3 regions of the Stenotrophomonas sp. 05N37 genome follow, and region 1 is predicted to be linked to each of the others. Evidence: predicted binding sites of a transcription regulator. Region 1 holds the regulator's gene; each other region holds the start of a gene.
What was found. The regulator FliA, encoded in region 1, starts transcription of late flagellar genes. The targets are predictions, from matches to a motif close to TAAAGTTTNNCNNNCNNNGGCCGATAA.
Positions count from the first base shown of each region.

Region 2: a site for FliA is predicted at 2,515-2,541, ahead of AC1DGC_RS14275 (chemotaxis protein). Genes of this name have one in related genera too.
Region 3: a site for FliA is predicted at 1,749-1,775, ahead of AC1DGC_RS02980 (HDOD domain-containing protein). Genes of this name have one in related genera too.

Region 1 covers NZ_JBFTNG010000006.1:26,777-31,529, forward strand. Annotated here, with positions in the region: gene flhF (flagellar biosynthesis protein FlhF) at 1-1,133, shown strand, start outside; gene AC1DGC_RS15815 (MinD/ParA family ATP-binding protein) at 1,120-2,007, shown strand; gene AC1DGC_RS15820 (RNA polymerase sigma factor FliA) at 2,004-2,750, shown strand; gene cheY (chemotaxis response regulator CheY) at 2,767-3,159, shown strand; gene AC1DGC_RS15830 (protein phosphatase CheZ) at 3,159-3,773, shown strand; gene AC1DGC_RS15835 (chemotaxis protein CheA) at 3,778-4,753, shown strand, end outside.
Region 2 covers NZ_JBFTNG010000004.1:320,456-325,208, forward strand. Annotated here, with positions in the region: gene AC1DGC_RS14255 (ATP-binding protein) at 1-868, opposite strand, end outside; gene AC1DGC_RS14260 (flagellar protein FlgN) at 1,046-1,384, opposite strand; gene flgM (flagellar biosynthesis anti-sigma factor FlgM) at 1,381-1,683, opposite strand; gene flgA (flagellar basal body P-ring formation chaperone FlgA) at 1,793-2,443, opposite strand; gene AC1DGC_RS14275 (chemotaxis protein) at 2,549-3,499, shown strand; gene flgB (flagellar basal body rod protein FlgB) at 4,235-4,630, shown strand; gene flgC (flagellar basal body rod protein FlgC) at 4,634-4,753, shown strand, end outside.
Region 3 covers NZ_JBFTNG010000001.1:648,248-653,000, forward strand. Annotated here, with positions in the region: gene AC1DGC_RS02975 (phospholipase D family protein) at 1-512, shown strand, start outside; gene AC1DGC_RS02980 (HDOD domain-containing protein) at 552-1,652, opposite strand; gene AC1DGC_RS02985 (Glu/Leu/Phe/Val dehydrogenase dimerization domain-containing protein) at 1,977-3,074, shown strand; gene AC1DGC_RS02990 (S8 family serine peptidase) at 3,192-4,753, opposite strand, start outside.

The sequences.
Region 1 (4,753 bases):
TCCCGGCTCCGGTTGCGGCCCCGGCCATGGTCGCCGCACCGGCACCGGTGCAGGCCGCCGTGCCGGCCCCGATGGCATTCGAGCCGCGTCTGGACGCGCCGGCCATGGTCCAGGAACAGGTTGGCAGCGCACCGGTCGCAACCGCGCCGGTGGCCCTGCCGGTTCTCGCCGAACCGGCCCAGGCCCAGCCGCTGCCCGCCGCCGAGCTGGTGGTGGTGCCGCGCGATGACGAAGAACTGCGCCAACTGCGCCATGAAGTGGCCGGCATGCGCCAGGTGATCGAACGCGAGATGCACCGCTTCACCGACGAACGCCTGCGCGGCTCGCCGGTGCGTGCCGCCGCCCTGGACCTGATGGACGAATACGGCTTCGACGCCGGCATCAGCCGCGACGTGGCCATGCAGATCCCGCTGGACACCGAAGCCCACCGCGGCCGCGGGCTGATGCTCGGCCTGCTGTCCAAGAAGCTGCCGATCGCCCCGGTCGACCCGCTGGAATCGGGCGGCGTCATCGCCCTGGTCGGCCCAACCGGCGCCGGCAAGACCACCACCATCGCCAAGCTGGCCTCCCGCTTCGCCGAGAAGCACGCCGCCCGCGACGTGGCCCTGGTCACCACCGACACCGGCCGCATCGGCGCCCGCGAGCAGCTCTACGGCTTCGGCCGCCAGCTCGGCATCGCGGTGCACGAGGCCAACAGCGGCAGCGACCTCAACCAGCTGCTGGAGCGCCTGCAGGACTACAAGCTGGTGCTGATCGACACCGCCGGGCTGGGCCCGCGCGACCGCGCCCTGGCTGCCCAGCTGCACTGGCTGCGCGCCGCCCAGCAGATCCGCACCCTGCTGGTGCTGCCGGCCAACACCAGCTTTGGCGACATGGACGAAGTGGTCCGCCGCTTCAGCGCCGCCAACCCGCAGGGCGTGGTGCTGAGCAAGCTGGACGAAACCGGCCGCTTCGGCACCGCCCTGTCGGTGGCCGTGGACCACCGCCTGCCGATCACCTGGGTCACCGATGGCCAGGACGTTCCCGAAGACCTGCACCGGGCCAGTGCGGCCAATCTTGTACTTCGCCTTGAAGATTTGCGCCGCGCGGCCGATATGCCCTGCAACCCGGAGTTGAACCATGCCGTCGCGTGAGTATGCCAAGCTGACCAAGACCTTCCCGCTGTCGGCCACCCGCAGCCAGCCGCTGGGCCCCGTGCGCACCATCGCCGTCACCGGCGGCAAGGGCGGCGTGGGCAAGACCAACGTGTCGGCCAACCTGGCCGTGGCGCTCGCCGACATGGGCAAGCGCACGCTGCTGCTGGACGCCGATCTCGGGCTGGCCAACATCGACGTGATCCTGGGCCTGCAGCCCAAGGTGACCCTGGCCGACCTGGTCGCCGGGCGCTGCACCCTGGAAGAAGTGATCCTGGAAGGCCCGGGCGGCGTGCTGGTGGTGCCGGCCGCGTCCGGCCGCCGCCACATGGCCGAGCTGCAGCCGGCCGAGCACGTGGGCCTGGTCAACGTGTTCTCCGAACTGGAGCGTGAGCTGGACTTCATGGTGGTGGACACCGCCGCCGGCATCACCGACGGCGTGCTGACCTTCTGCCAGGCCGCGCAGGACACCGTGGTGGTGGTCTGCGACGAGCCGGCCTCGATCACCGACGCCTATGCGCTGATCAAGGTGCTCTCGCGCGAGCGCGGCGTGGACCGTATCCAGGTGGTGGCCAACATGGTCCGCGACCCCAACGAAGGCCGCGTGCTCTACGAAAAGCTGACCCGGGTCTGCGAGAAATTCCTCGCTGATGTCTCGCTCAACTACCTGGGCTGCGTGCCGCAGGACGACTGGCTGCGCCTGTCGGTGCAGCGCCAGCAGCCGGTGGTCAAGGCCTACCCGTCCAGCCCGGCCGCGCAGGCGATCACCGAGATCGCCCGCCGCACCGCCCGCTGGCAGGCACCGACCGAGCCGCGAGGCGGGGTCGAATTCTTCCTGGAACGCATCCTCAAGCAACGCGGGGTGACCGCATGAAAGGCGCCGCACAATACAAAGAGGTGCAACGCACGGCCGCCAACGAGTGCATCGCACAGCACTCCGACCTGGTCCGGCGGATCGCCCATCACCTGGCCGCCCGGTTGCCGGCGAGCGTGGAAGTGGATGACCTCATCCAGGCCGGCATGATGGGCCTGATCGAGGCCTCGCGCAGCTACGACGCCGACCAGGGCGCCTCGTTCGAAACCTATGCCTCGATCCGCATCCGCGGCTCGATGATCGACGAGATCCGCCGCGGCGACTGGGTGCCGCGTTCGGTGCACCGCCGCGCCCGCGACGCCGCCTCCACCATCCGCCGCCTGGAGCAGAGCACCGGCCGTGCCGCCAGCGCCACCGAAGTGGCCGCGGCGATGGACATGCCCCTGCCGGACTACCTGCGGCTGATGGAAGACGCCGCGCGCGGCCAGGTGCTGAGCCTGGAGTCTCGGATCGAAGACCAGGGCGAGCTGGATACCGTCGCCCAGGGTGGCCCGACCCCGCAGCAGGTGCTTGAGCGCGGCGAATTCGGCCGCGAGCTGGGCAATGCGATCGGGCTGCTGCCCGAGCGCGAGCAGCTGGTGCTGTCGCTGTACTACGAGCAGGAACTGAATCTGAAGGAGATCGGCGCGGTACTCGGTGTCAGCGAGTCGCGCGTCTGCCAGATCCACGGCCAGGCGGTCCTGCGCCTGCGTGGCCGACTGAAGATCTTCGAGGCGGCCGACGCCGGCCTCGAGAACCATTGATACCGAGGAAAGTGCTTTGAACAAGAACATGCGTATCCTGATCGTCGACGATTTCTCGACCATGCGTCGTATCGTCAAGAACCTGCTGGGCGATCTGGGCTTCACCAATACGGCCGAAGCCGAGGACGGGCATGCCGCGCTGTCTCTGTTGCAGAGCCAGTCGTTCGATTTCGTGGTCACCGACTGGAACATGCCGGTGATGACCGGGATCGACCTGCTCAAGGCGATCCGCGCCGACGCCAAGCTGAAGACGTTGCCGGTGCTGATGGTGACCGCCGAAGCCAAGCGCGAGCAGATCATCGAAGCGGCCCAGTCCGGCGTCAACGGCTACATCATCAAGCCTTTCACCGCCCAGACCCTGGAAGAAAAGCTCGGCAAGATCTTCGAACGCCTGGCGGCGAGCGCCTGATGGAAACCCTCCGCGACAAATCGGCGCTGGTGCAGCGCCTGCAGGATGCCCTGGCCGCGCTGGAAAGCGGCGACGAAGCCGGCTGGCGGCGGGAAATCGACGCGCTGGCCGCGTTGCGTACCCAGCCGATGATGGCCGGGCTGAACCGGCTCGCCCGCGAGTTGGGCCAGGCGTTGGGCGAACTGCCCAGCCTGCCCAGCGAGGCCGGCGAACTGGACGATGCCTGCGCACGCCTGGACCACGTGGTGGCGATGACCGAGCAGGCCACCCACCGCACCCTGGACCTGGCCGAGGAATGCCGCACGCTCACCGAGCAGCTGCGCGCCAATGGCTTGACGGCCGACCAGGACCAGCAGCTGGACCGGATCCGCCACAACCTCACCGAGATCGCGCTCACCCAGAGCTACCAGGACCTGACCGGGCAGATCATCCGCCGCGTGGTGGGCATCGTGCGCCGCGTGCACGAGGGCTTCGGCGCGCTCGGCCTGCCGCCGCAGGACGACAGCGCGCACAAGCGCGACAACGGCCTGGCCGGCCCGGCCGTGAACGGTCTGGATCGCCACCAGGTGTCACAGGTCGACGCTGACGACCTGCTTTCCGATTTGGGGCTGTAACACCATGAGCGCTGTTCCAGACGATATTGCCGCCGATTTCATCCTCGAGGCCCAGGAAATCCTGGATCGCCTCGGCGAACAGCTGGTGTCGCTGGAGCAGTCGCCCCAGGACAGCGACCAGCTCAACGCGGTGTTCCGCGGCTTCCACACCCTCAAGGGCGGTGCCGGGTTCCTCGGCATCCAGGCGATGGTCGAACTGTGCCACGCCGCCGAGGAAACCCTGGGCATGGCGCGGTCGGGCAAGGCGGTGCTGCAGGCCCATCACTTCGATGCGGCCCAGCAATCGCTGGACTACCTGCAGTCGATGCTCGATTCGGTCTCGGCCGGCACCGAGCCCGGCTATGCGCCGCCGGAGCTGATCGCGCAGTTCGACGTCAACGGGCCGGCCACGCCGGCACCGGTGGCCGCCGCTGCGGCGGCACCGACCAGCGGCGAGTTGATCACCGACGACGAGTTCGAGGCCCTGCTCGACACGTTGCACGGCGGCGCCGCGCCCACCGCCGTGGTGCCGGCGAACAAGGCCAATGACGGCCTGATCGGCGAAGACGAATTCGAGGCCCTGCTGGACCAGCTGCACGGCGGCGCCGCCCCGGGCGCCAAGGCCGTGGCCGCCGCACCGGCGCCGCGCGCGCCCGCCGCCGCCCCGGCCCTGCCGGCCAAGCCGGCGGCCAACAAGCCGGTGACCGAAGCCGAGCACACCGTGCGCGTGGACACCAAGCGCCTGGACGCCATCGTCAACCTGATCGGCGAACTGGTGCTCTCGCGCAACCGCCTCAAGACCCTGCGCGCGCGCCTGCACGACGAAGAACTCGACCGCGCCGTGTCCACCCTGGACATCGCCACCGCGCGCCTGCAGTCGGCGGTGATGCGCACCCGCATGCAACCGGTGGGCAAGGTGTTCTCGCGCTTCCCCAAGGTCGCCCGCGACGTCGCCCGCAACCTGAAGAAGGAAGTCGAGCTGGAGCTGGTCGGCGCGGAAA
Region 2 (4,753 bases), on a different contig from region 1:
CGATGGCGTGGCCGGCGTTGAGCAGCAGGTTCATATAGACCTGGTTGAGCTCGGACGGCAGGCATTCCACCAGCGGCAGCTGGCCGAACTCGCGCTGCAGGGTGACCTTGTACTTGAGCTCGTTCCAGATGATGTTGATGGTCGATTCGAGCCCGGAATGCAGGTCGACCAGCTTCCAGGACTCATCGCGGCCGGAATAGGAGAAGTCCTTGAGGTCGCGCACGATCCGGGTGACCCGCTCGATGCCTTCGCGCGACTCGGCCATCAGCTGCGGCAGGTCGCGGCTGATGAAATCGATGTCGAAGCGGTTGCGGATGTCGTCGATCTCCGGGATCAGCGCCTTCGGATCGGGGGCGCGCAGGGCGCGTTCGTAGGCCTCGATCACGGTGAACAGGCTGCGCAGGTATTCCTGCAGGCTGCCCAGGTTGGAGTGCACGTAGCCGATGGGGTTGTTGATCTCGTGCGCCACGCCGGCGGCAAGTTGGCCGATGGAGGCCATTTTCTCGGACTGCAGCAGCTTCTCCTGGGTGCCGTTGAGGCGCAGGTAGGCCTGGCGCAGCTCGGCATGGCGCTGCTGCAGCTCGCGTTCGTAGTCTTCCTGGCCTTCGATGCGGCGGAACAGGGCCAGGTAATGGCGCTGGCCGGCTTCTTCGTGCTGGTACAGGTGGGCGATGACCATGCGCTCGCCGACCGGCAGGCTGCCGTTCCAGTGGCCATGCAGGCGGGCGTGCTCCAGCGCGTCCGGTGGCAGCAGCTGGTGCAGCCATTGCGCCGCCCCCAGCCCGGCGGCGTTCTCGGCCTGGCCGAGCATCTCGCTCACGGCCGCATTGGCCAGGGCCACGCTGCCATCCTCGCGGAACAGCAGCATGCCTTCGTTGACACGCTCGAACAGGGCGAGCAGGACCGGCTGCGGGGGCAGCGGTGCGGTGACGAGGTTGGAAGAAGCGGTCACGGTCACATCGGGCAGTCGAAACAGGCGCCCAATATACGCGTTGGCCTGCGCGACGGAAGCCCGCGCACGCGTTCGCGGCCCGCGCGGGCCGGATCAGGCGACGGCGAGCGGCCGGCGGGTGTGCAGCGTGCTGGACTGGCCCTTGGCGTCGTAGGACGAGGCGTCTTCGCTGCGGCCGAGCTGGCGCAGGGCCCAGTTGACCTCGCGGCGGCGGCGCGACAGCAGCACGCCATTGGCGCGGTTGCGCTCGGCCAGTTCCTGCAGGCGCTCGCCCTGCCCGACCGGCGGCACGGTCTCGAGCGCGCGCAGCGCCTCGAGCTTGGCGCCGGTGGCCCGGATCAGGGCCTGCACGTCATGCTCGACCAATGCCTGGCGTTCGACGTCCAAGGCATCGCTGAGGCGCTGCAATGGCTCGCTCATCGCCAGTTTCATCCCTGCAGCTGCTGGTCCAGCTCGAGCATGCGCGAGGCGATCGCATCGGGATTGATCTTGTAGGTGCCGTTCTGCAGCGACTCACGCACGGCCTGCACGCGGCCGGCGTCGATCGCCGGGGCGCTGCTCAGTTCGCGCTGCAGGGCCTGCAGACTGGTGGCTTCACCGGTCAGGCGCAGGCTGTCGGCGGCTTCCACCGGACGCGTCGGGGAATCGGCGCTGGCGGCCGGCTTGCTGCCAAGCGCGACACTGCGCAGATGGGCGGTGGCCTGCAGGTTGCCGTCGATTTTCTGGCTCATGGAGTTGTCCTGGAAGTACGGTTCACAAGGGATAACGGCATGGAGACCGCCATCTTTAGGGGATTCTGCGGTTTTTTTGGCACATTCCGCCGCGGGTTCAGCATTGTGCTCAACGCGTCACAAAAACGTCGCCGTTGGCGGCCACGGTGCCCTGGACGATCTTCCGCGAGGACAGATTCTCCACCGACACCCGCTCGTTCTCGCCGGCGTCGGCCATCGCCTTGCCCGCGACCCGCACCTCCACGCCCCCCAACCGCGACACCAGCGCCACGTTGTCGCCACGGCGCACCAGGCGCTGGGCGACCAGGTCGTTGGCCGAGAGCAGGCTGCCGGCACTGAGTGTACGCCGGGCCACCCGCCCGACCGCGGCGGCCGGATCGGCCAGCGCGGCGCCGGCGATACGGGCCACGTCACGCTGGGCAGTGGTGATATCGGCGGCGGCCAGCGTTTCTCCAGCGCTGATGCCCCGGTTGAGGATGAGTACGGTCTGGTTGCGGCGCACCTTGACCGGAACGAACAGGCGCCAGCCGCCGGCATCCGGGCAGCTGACTTCCACGGTACTGGTGCCGGTGGGCTGGGCACGCAAGCCCTGGCCGCAGGCCGGCAGGCGCAGCGCGGAATCCAGGGTGGTGTCGCCCTCGGTCCCGGCCGGCAGGGTAGACAGCGCGGCGGCGCGGATGCTGTCCACCGGCTGCCAGCCGCCGGCGGCGGACGCGGGCAGCGTGGCCAGGGCGAACACGGCAAGGATGATCCAACGCATGGCGACTCCACGGGCAAGGCACATGTGCAGCGTCCTGCAAGGGCCGTGCCGGAATCGGCGCGGCGGCGCGCTCAAGTCGGCGGGGCTGGCGCCGATACCACTCCCATGTCACATGACCTGCTCAACCGCATCGACCAGCGTACGCGCCTGGCCGGCCACAATCGTCTGGCCCTGCTGCTGTTCCGGCTCGGCGGACGCCAGCTTTTTGGCGTGAATGTGTTCAAGGTGCAGGAAGTCCTGCGCCGCCCGGACCTGTTCCAGGTGCCTGGGCTGCCCAGCCAGTTCGCCGGCGTGGCCGATGTGCGTGGCCGCTCGGTGCCGGTGCTGGACCTTGGGCTGGCGATCGGCCACCCCGAACGCGAACCGAACGCCGACAAGTCGCCGGGCTACCTGGTGGTGACCGAGTTCAACCGGTCGATCCAGGGCTTCCTGGTGAGCGGGGTGGAACGGATCGTCAACATCGCGGTGGAGGATATCCACCCGCCGCCGGAACTGGGCGCCGAATCGAGCTATCTGACTGCGGTGACGCGGTTCCAGGGCGAGTTGATCCAGGTGATCGACGTGGAAAGCGTGCTGGCCGATATCGCGCAGGTGCGTGGCGAGGCGGTGCTGGACCCGTCCCTGGCGCAGGCGCTGCCCACCGATGGGCCGCAGCTGCAGGTGCTGGTGGTGGACGACTCGCGGGTGGCCCGCCAGCAGATCCGCAGCGTGCTGGACCAGTTGGGGGTGGGGGCGACCCTGCTGTCGGACGGCAAGCAGGCGCTGGACCACCTGCTGCAGATCCATGCCTCGGGCGAGAACCCGGCCGAGCGCTACGCGATGGTGATTTCGGACATCGAGATGCCGGCGATGGACGGCTACACGCTGACGACGGAAATCCGTCGCCACCCGGGCCTGGCGGGGCTGTACGTGCTGCTGCACACCTCGTTGTCGGGCGTGTTCAACAACGCGATGGTCGAGCGGGTGGGCGCCAACGCGTTCGTGGCCAAGTATTCGCCGCACGAGTTGGCCGATTTCGTGCTGGACCGGTTGCGGAAGGTGGCGTTGGCTGCCTGATTGTCCGGGTGAGTAGCGGCGGGTTGCATACCGCTTGTGGGACGGGGTGGGTGGGGCGGCGCCCTGGTTATCTTGTGAGCGTTGAGTAGGAGCAGCCGAGCATGGCTCGGCTCTACCGGTGTCCAGGCGCAGCCGAGCATGGCTCGGCTCTACCGGTGTCCAGGCGCAGCCGAGCATGGCTCGGCTCTACCGGTGTCCAGGCGCAGCCGAGCATGGCTCGGCTCTACCGGTGTCCAAGAGCAGCCGGGCATGGCTCGGCTCTACCCGTGTCCAGGAGCAGCCGGGCATGGCTCGGCTCTACCGGTGTCCAAGAGCAGCCGAGCATGGCTCGGCTCTACCGGTGTCCAGGCGCAGCCGAGCATGGCTCGGCACCGTCGGTTCATCAAGCCCAGCGCTCCGCTGGGCTTTTTTGTGGGCGCGGCGGTGGTTCAGCCGGGGATGGCCCGGCGCTTCCAACGCGCAGCCGCCAGCCGCTGGGCCGGGGCGCGGAGCGGGGTTCACGGCGTGTCCCGGCAGGGGCTCAGGGCGACCTGCCGGCGGGTGGGCTTGAATCGTTGGGGTTCATGGCGCTTCAGCCGACCAACGGTCGGCTCTACCCCCCTCCGCAGGCTGTGGCCTTCCTGTCCGATGGCGCAAGCGTGTCCTGGTGAGGGTCGGTGGCGGCAGGCGTGGCGGCAAATCGCAGACTGGCACAGCCCTTGCACCACTCCCACCATCGTCCCGTGGGAGCGTGCCATGCCCAATCTGATTTCCGACTATCTGGGGGTCCATGCCCAGGCCATGCCGTTGCGCGAGCAGCGGATGAAGCTCATCGCCAGCAACCTGAGCAATGCCGACACCCCCGGCTACAAGGCCCAGGACCTCGACTTCGATGCCGCCCTGCGCAATGCCCAGGGCCTGGACAGCAATGGCCTGATGAAAACCACCAACGAGCAGCACTACGCCATCGGCGGCGGCCTCAACCCCTTCCAGATCACCAAGGAAGGCGTGCAGCCCAGCATCGACGGCAACACCGTCGACCCCGACGCCGAACGGGCCGCCTACGGCCGCGCCGCGCTGGAATACCGCGCCTCGCTCAGCTTCGTCGAATCCAAGGTGCGCTCCATGCTCACCGCCATCACGGGCCAATAAGCCATGAGCAACCTGCCCATTTTCGATATCGCCGGCTCCGCCCTCCAGGCCCAGTCGGTGCGCATGAGCACCATCGCCTCCAACCTCTCCAACGCCGACACCGTCGCCGGTTCGGCGCAGGCC
Region 3 (4,753 bases), on a different contig from region 1:
CGATGGTCCAGCGCGGCGCCACGGTGGCGGTGGTGACCAACTCCCTGGCCGCCAACGACGTGGCCGCCGTGCATGGCGGCTACATGCACTACCGCGCGCCGTTGCTGCGCAGCGGCGTGCACCTGTACGAACTGAAGGCCCACGGCCACACCGACGGCGGCGGCCTGTTCGGCAGCAGCGGTGCCAGCCTGCACACCAAGGCTTTCATGATCGATGATCGGCGCGGCTTCGTCGGCTCGTTCAACCTCGACCCGCGCTCGGCCTATCTCAACACCGAGATGGGCGTCCTGTTCGACGACCCCTGGCTGGCCGCGCAACTGCGCAGCGAGTACCTGCGCCTGGCCGACCCCGGGCAAAGTTACTGGGTCACCCTGGACAGCCGGGGCCAGGTGCGCTGGCTGGACCGCGACGCGCAGCCGCCGGTGCTGCTCGACCGCGAGCCGGACGCCTCCTTCTGGTTGCGCGCCAGTGCCCGCGCGATCAGCTGGCTGCCCCTGGAATCGCAGTTGTAACCCCACCGTAGCGTCGTGCCACGCCATGCGTGGCCTCCATCAACCCTCGACCTGCTCGTCGGCGTCCAGGGTTTCCACTCCCCGCCCATGCAGGCGCCGCCAGATCCAGTGCAGCGCGTGCGCCGGCGTGGCGTGCTGCTGCTCCAGGATCGCCAGTGCCTGGGCCTGGCCGATCCGACCATGCCGGCACAGCAGGCTGGCCGCCGCCGCCGCGCGCGCAAAGCGCAGACTGGCCGACAACCCGGCCTGGGCGTTGTCGCCCTCGCGCAGCAATGCCTCGTGCACCGCCGGCGGCAGCTCCCACGCCGCCGCGATCCGGCTGGCCACCGGCAACGTCCAGGCGTCCAGCAGGTGCGCGGCCAGCGCGCGCGACGGCGCCGCGTCACCCTGCGCGGCGCAGACATCCAGCAGGTGGCGCATCACCAGCGCCGCCCCCAGGCCCTGGGTCAGCCCCAGCCACTGCGCGGCAAACGCATCGTCATGGGTGACCAGCCGCGCATGGTCGGCCGCCGCGCGCGAGGCCAGCAGCGCGTGCTCCCAGATCACCGTGCCGAACTGCGGGAAGGCCACGCACTGCACCTGCATCACCGGCTGCACCAGCACCGCGCTGATGATCTGGCGGATGCCGTCGGTGCCGACCAGGGTTACCGCCCGCTGCAGGCTGTCCACCGGCTTGGCCTGCAGGCGATACACCGGGCTGTTGGCGATCCGCAGCAGGTTGCCGGTCAGCACCGGATCCTGGCCGATGATCGCCGCCATCGCCCGCGCCGAGGCGTCGCTGTCGTTGACCGTCTGGATCAGCTGCGGCAACAGCTGCGGTCGCCGTGGCAGGTGCCGCGCCGACCAGTCGCGCTGCTCCAGCGCAGCCACCACCGCGGCCTGCAGCGCCGCCTCATCGGCGCACCCGCCGGCATCGGCCACGCCGCTGCGCGAGACCAGCGCCAGCGCATGCAGGCCCGATTGCAGGATGTCGCCCGTCGGGACCTCGACCTCGGTCGCCGCGGCCGCAGGCGCGATCCCGCGCGCGCCGGTCCCCGTCGCGGCCACGGCCCCGCCGCGGCCACGCCGGCGGGCGATGCCCACCCCCAGCGCGGCCGCCGCCAACAGTCCTGTCGCCATCACGATCACGGCCATCGTCATCAACGCCACCGTCCTGGCCGGCACCGTATTTGTCTTGTCGCCCCTGCACCCACGTCGTCCGTCCTGGCATTGCTGGTACTGCGCACCGTTGCCACGGCATCGGCGCCATCTTCAGCAACTTTAATGCCGCCTTCCCGCGGGTCCGTGGCAGGACGCCCCGGCAGGGTCGTTCCGGATGCTGACAACGCCCTCCGGCGGAATGCACTAGAATGGCGCCGCGCGACCCGTCACCCGATCAGACGAAGTCGCTTTTTTTGTTTTGCAACCCACCTTTTGCTGGTTCGTTCGCCGCTGTTCGCCACCGTTCGCACCATCGGAGCCACCATGTTATTTGAAACCCTCGAATCTTCCGGTCACGAACAAGTGGTGTTCTGCCACAACCGCGATGCCGGCCTGAGGGCGATCATCGCCATCCACAACACCACCCTCGGCCCGGCCTTGGGCGGCGTGCGCATGCGCCCCTACGCCAGCACCGACGATGCGCTGGCCGATGCGCTGCGACTGAGCCGCACCATGACCTACAAGAACGCGCTGGCCGGGCTGAACGTGGGCGGTGGCAAGGCGGTGATCATCGGTGACCCGCGCCAGGACAAGAGCGAAGTGCTGTTCCGCGCGTTCGGGCGGTATGTGGATTCGCTCGGCGGACGCTACATCACCGCCGAAGACGTCGGCACCGACGTCAACGACATGGAGAACATCTACCTGGAGAGCGAGTACGTCACCGGCGTGCACCAGGTCCATGGCGGCTCCGGAGATCCCGCCCCGTTCACCGCCTACGGCGCACTGCAGGCGCTGATGGCCTCCATGCAGCACAAGCTCGGCCACGAGGAAGTGGGCAAGGCCAGCATCGCGGTGCAGGGCCTGGGCCATATCGGCATGGAACTGGTGAAGCTGCTGCGCGACCGGGGCGCCAAGCTGTTCGTCACCGACCTGGACAGTACGCGGGTCGAGCGCGCCGTCACCGAGTACGGCGCCGAGGCGGTCAAGCCGGACGATATCTACGACGTCAGCGCCGACGTGTTCGCGCCCTGCGCGCTGGAAGGGGCGATCAACCCGCAGACCCTGCCGCGGTTGAAATGCAAGATCGTCTGCGGCACCGCCAACAACCAGTTGTCGAGCCTGGAGGTGGGCGATGAACTGCACGCCCGCGGCATCCTGTATGCACCCGACTATGCGGTCAACGCCGGGGGCGTGATGAACGTATCGCTGGAGATCGACGGTTACAACCGTGAGCGCGCCATGCGCCTGATCCGCAGCATCTACCACAACCTCGGCAGGATCTTCGCGCTGTCCGAGCGCGAGGGCATCGCGCCGCAGCGCGCGGCCGACCAGATCGCCGAGACCCGGATCCAGTCGATCGGCAAGTTGAAGATGCCGCTGGGCCGCGCCACCCCGCGACTGGGAACCCTGCGCGGCAGCTGATCGCCACCCGGCACGGCAATGAAAAAGGGCGCGAGGTGATCGCGCCCTTTTTCGTTCTCAACCCATGCCTCCGAGCCCGTGGGCACGGCGCCGATCCGGCCCCGCGCCCGCCAGGGCTCAGAATGCGGCCGAGTAGCGCAAGGCGACCTGGCTGAGGTCACCGCGCGGGCCGAAGCGCTGGTCGTAGCCGAAGGCCACGCGGCTGTTGCGGGTCAGCCACGATTCCACCGACAGCCCGAACAGACCGCCAGAGCGCGCCGGCTGCAGGCCGGCCAGCGGTGCCCAGGCGTCGACGCCGACGAAGCTGGCGTCCTGGGCAAGGCCGGTGCTGGACAGCCGTTGCTGCCATTCGGCGTAACCGCGCAGCGACCAACTGCCCCACTGCCGCTCGGCACGCACGCCCGCCAGGGCCTGGCTGCGCGTGCTCAGGTTGCCTTCGGTACGCAGGCCGAAGCCGAGGCCGCCCTGTTCGGTGAAGCGGTCGTTGTCCACGCGCGCGTAATCCGCACCCAGGTACGGGGTGAGCGAGGATCGAGCGTCGCCAAAGCGGTAGCCGGTTTCCACGCTGGCCGCACTGAAGCTGCCGCCGTAGCGCGCATTGACCCCGTACTGACCGGCACCCAGCAGCAGCTGGCGATCGATCTCACGATGGAACTGGCCGGCGCCCACCTGGCCCAGGGCATAGGCACGGCCGGCGTTCCAGCCGGCGTACAGCTGCGCCTGCGACTGGCGGTCACGGCCGCGGTCGCTGCCCCAGTCGCGGTTGTTGTGGGTACGGGTTTCGCCGAAGGCGAAGCCCAGCACGCCGTTGCTGCCGAAGGCCGCGTCCTGGCCCATCATCCAGCCGCGTGTCTCGGCGCCGCTGGCCGAGAAGCTGCCCTGCCCGACGTCGCCGAGCTGGCTCTGCCAGGCACCACGCAGACGCGGTGCGCCCTGCACCTGGCCAAAGCGTTCGGACAGCGCACGCCGGTTGAGGTCGATGCTGTCGAAGGTGGCGGCGGTGGCCAGCGCATGCGCCTTGCCGGACAAACTGTCCAGGCTGTCCTGCAGCGCCTGGTTGCCCTGGACGCGCTGCAGTTCGCCTGCACCGTCGGCGAAGCCGCTGCCCGCGAGGCCGCCGCGATCGAGTACCTCGAACGCAGATTCCACGCGTGCCGCGGAGGCCAACGCAGCACTGCCAAACCCGGCGTTGACGCTGGCCGACACCACGTTGATCTGGTCGGTGGTCAAGGTGACCGCGGTGCTGGTCTGCTGCAGCGACATCTGCAGCAGCGTGGCCTGGGTGAGGCTGTGGGTGACCCCGGCGAACTGCCCGCTGATCTGGCCGGCCTGCAGCACCGTCTGGGTCCGCCCGGCCGCCGGCACGTAGCCGGCGAGGATGCTGCTGACGTGCACGTTGCCCGCCAGCGCCGCGGTGCCGGTGACATTGAGCGGGCTGCCGCCCAGCGCGATCATCAGCTGCGCACCGGCGCGCTGGGTGTAATTGCCGTCGATGGTGGCGGTGGTATTGGCGTCGCGCAGGATCACGCTGCCGCCGTTGTCGACGTTGCCCTTGACCCGCCCGTCGCCGGACAGGAACTGCAGCGCGGACGCGTTCGGGCCGTTGGCGTTGGCCACCACGGTCACGTTGGAGGTCAGCGAGCCGCCGCTGCGCAGCGCGATGGTGCCCTGCTCGATGC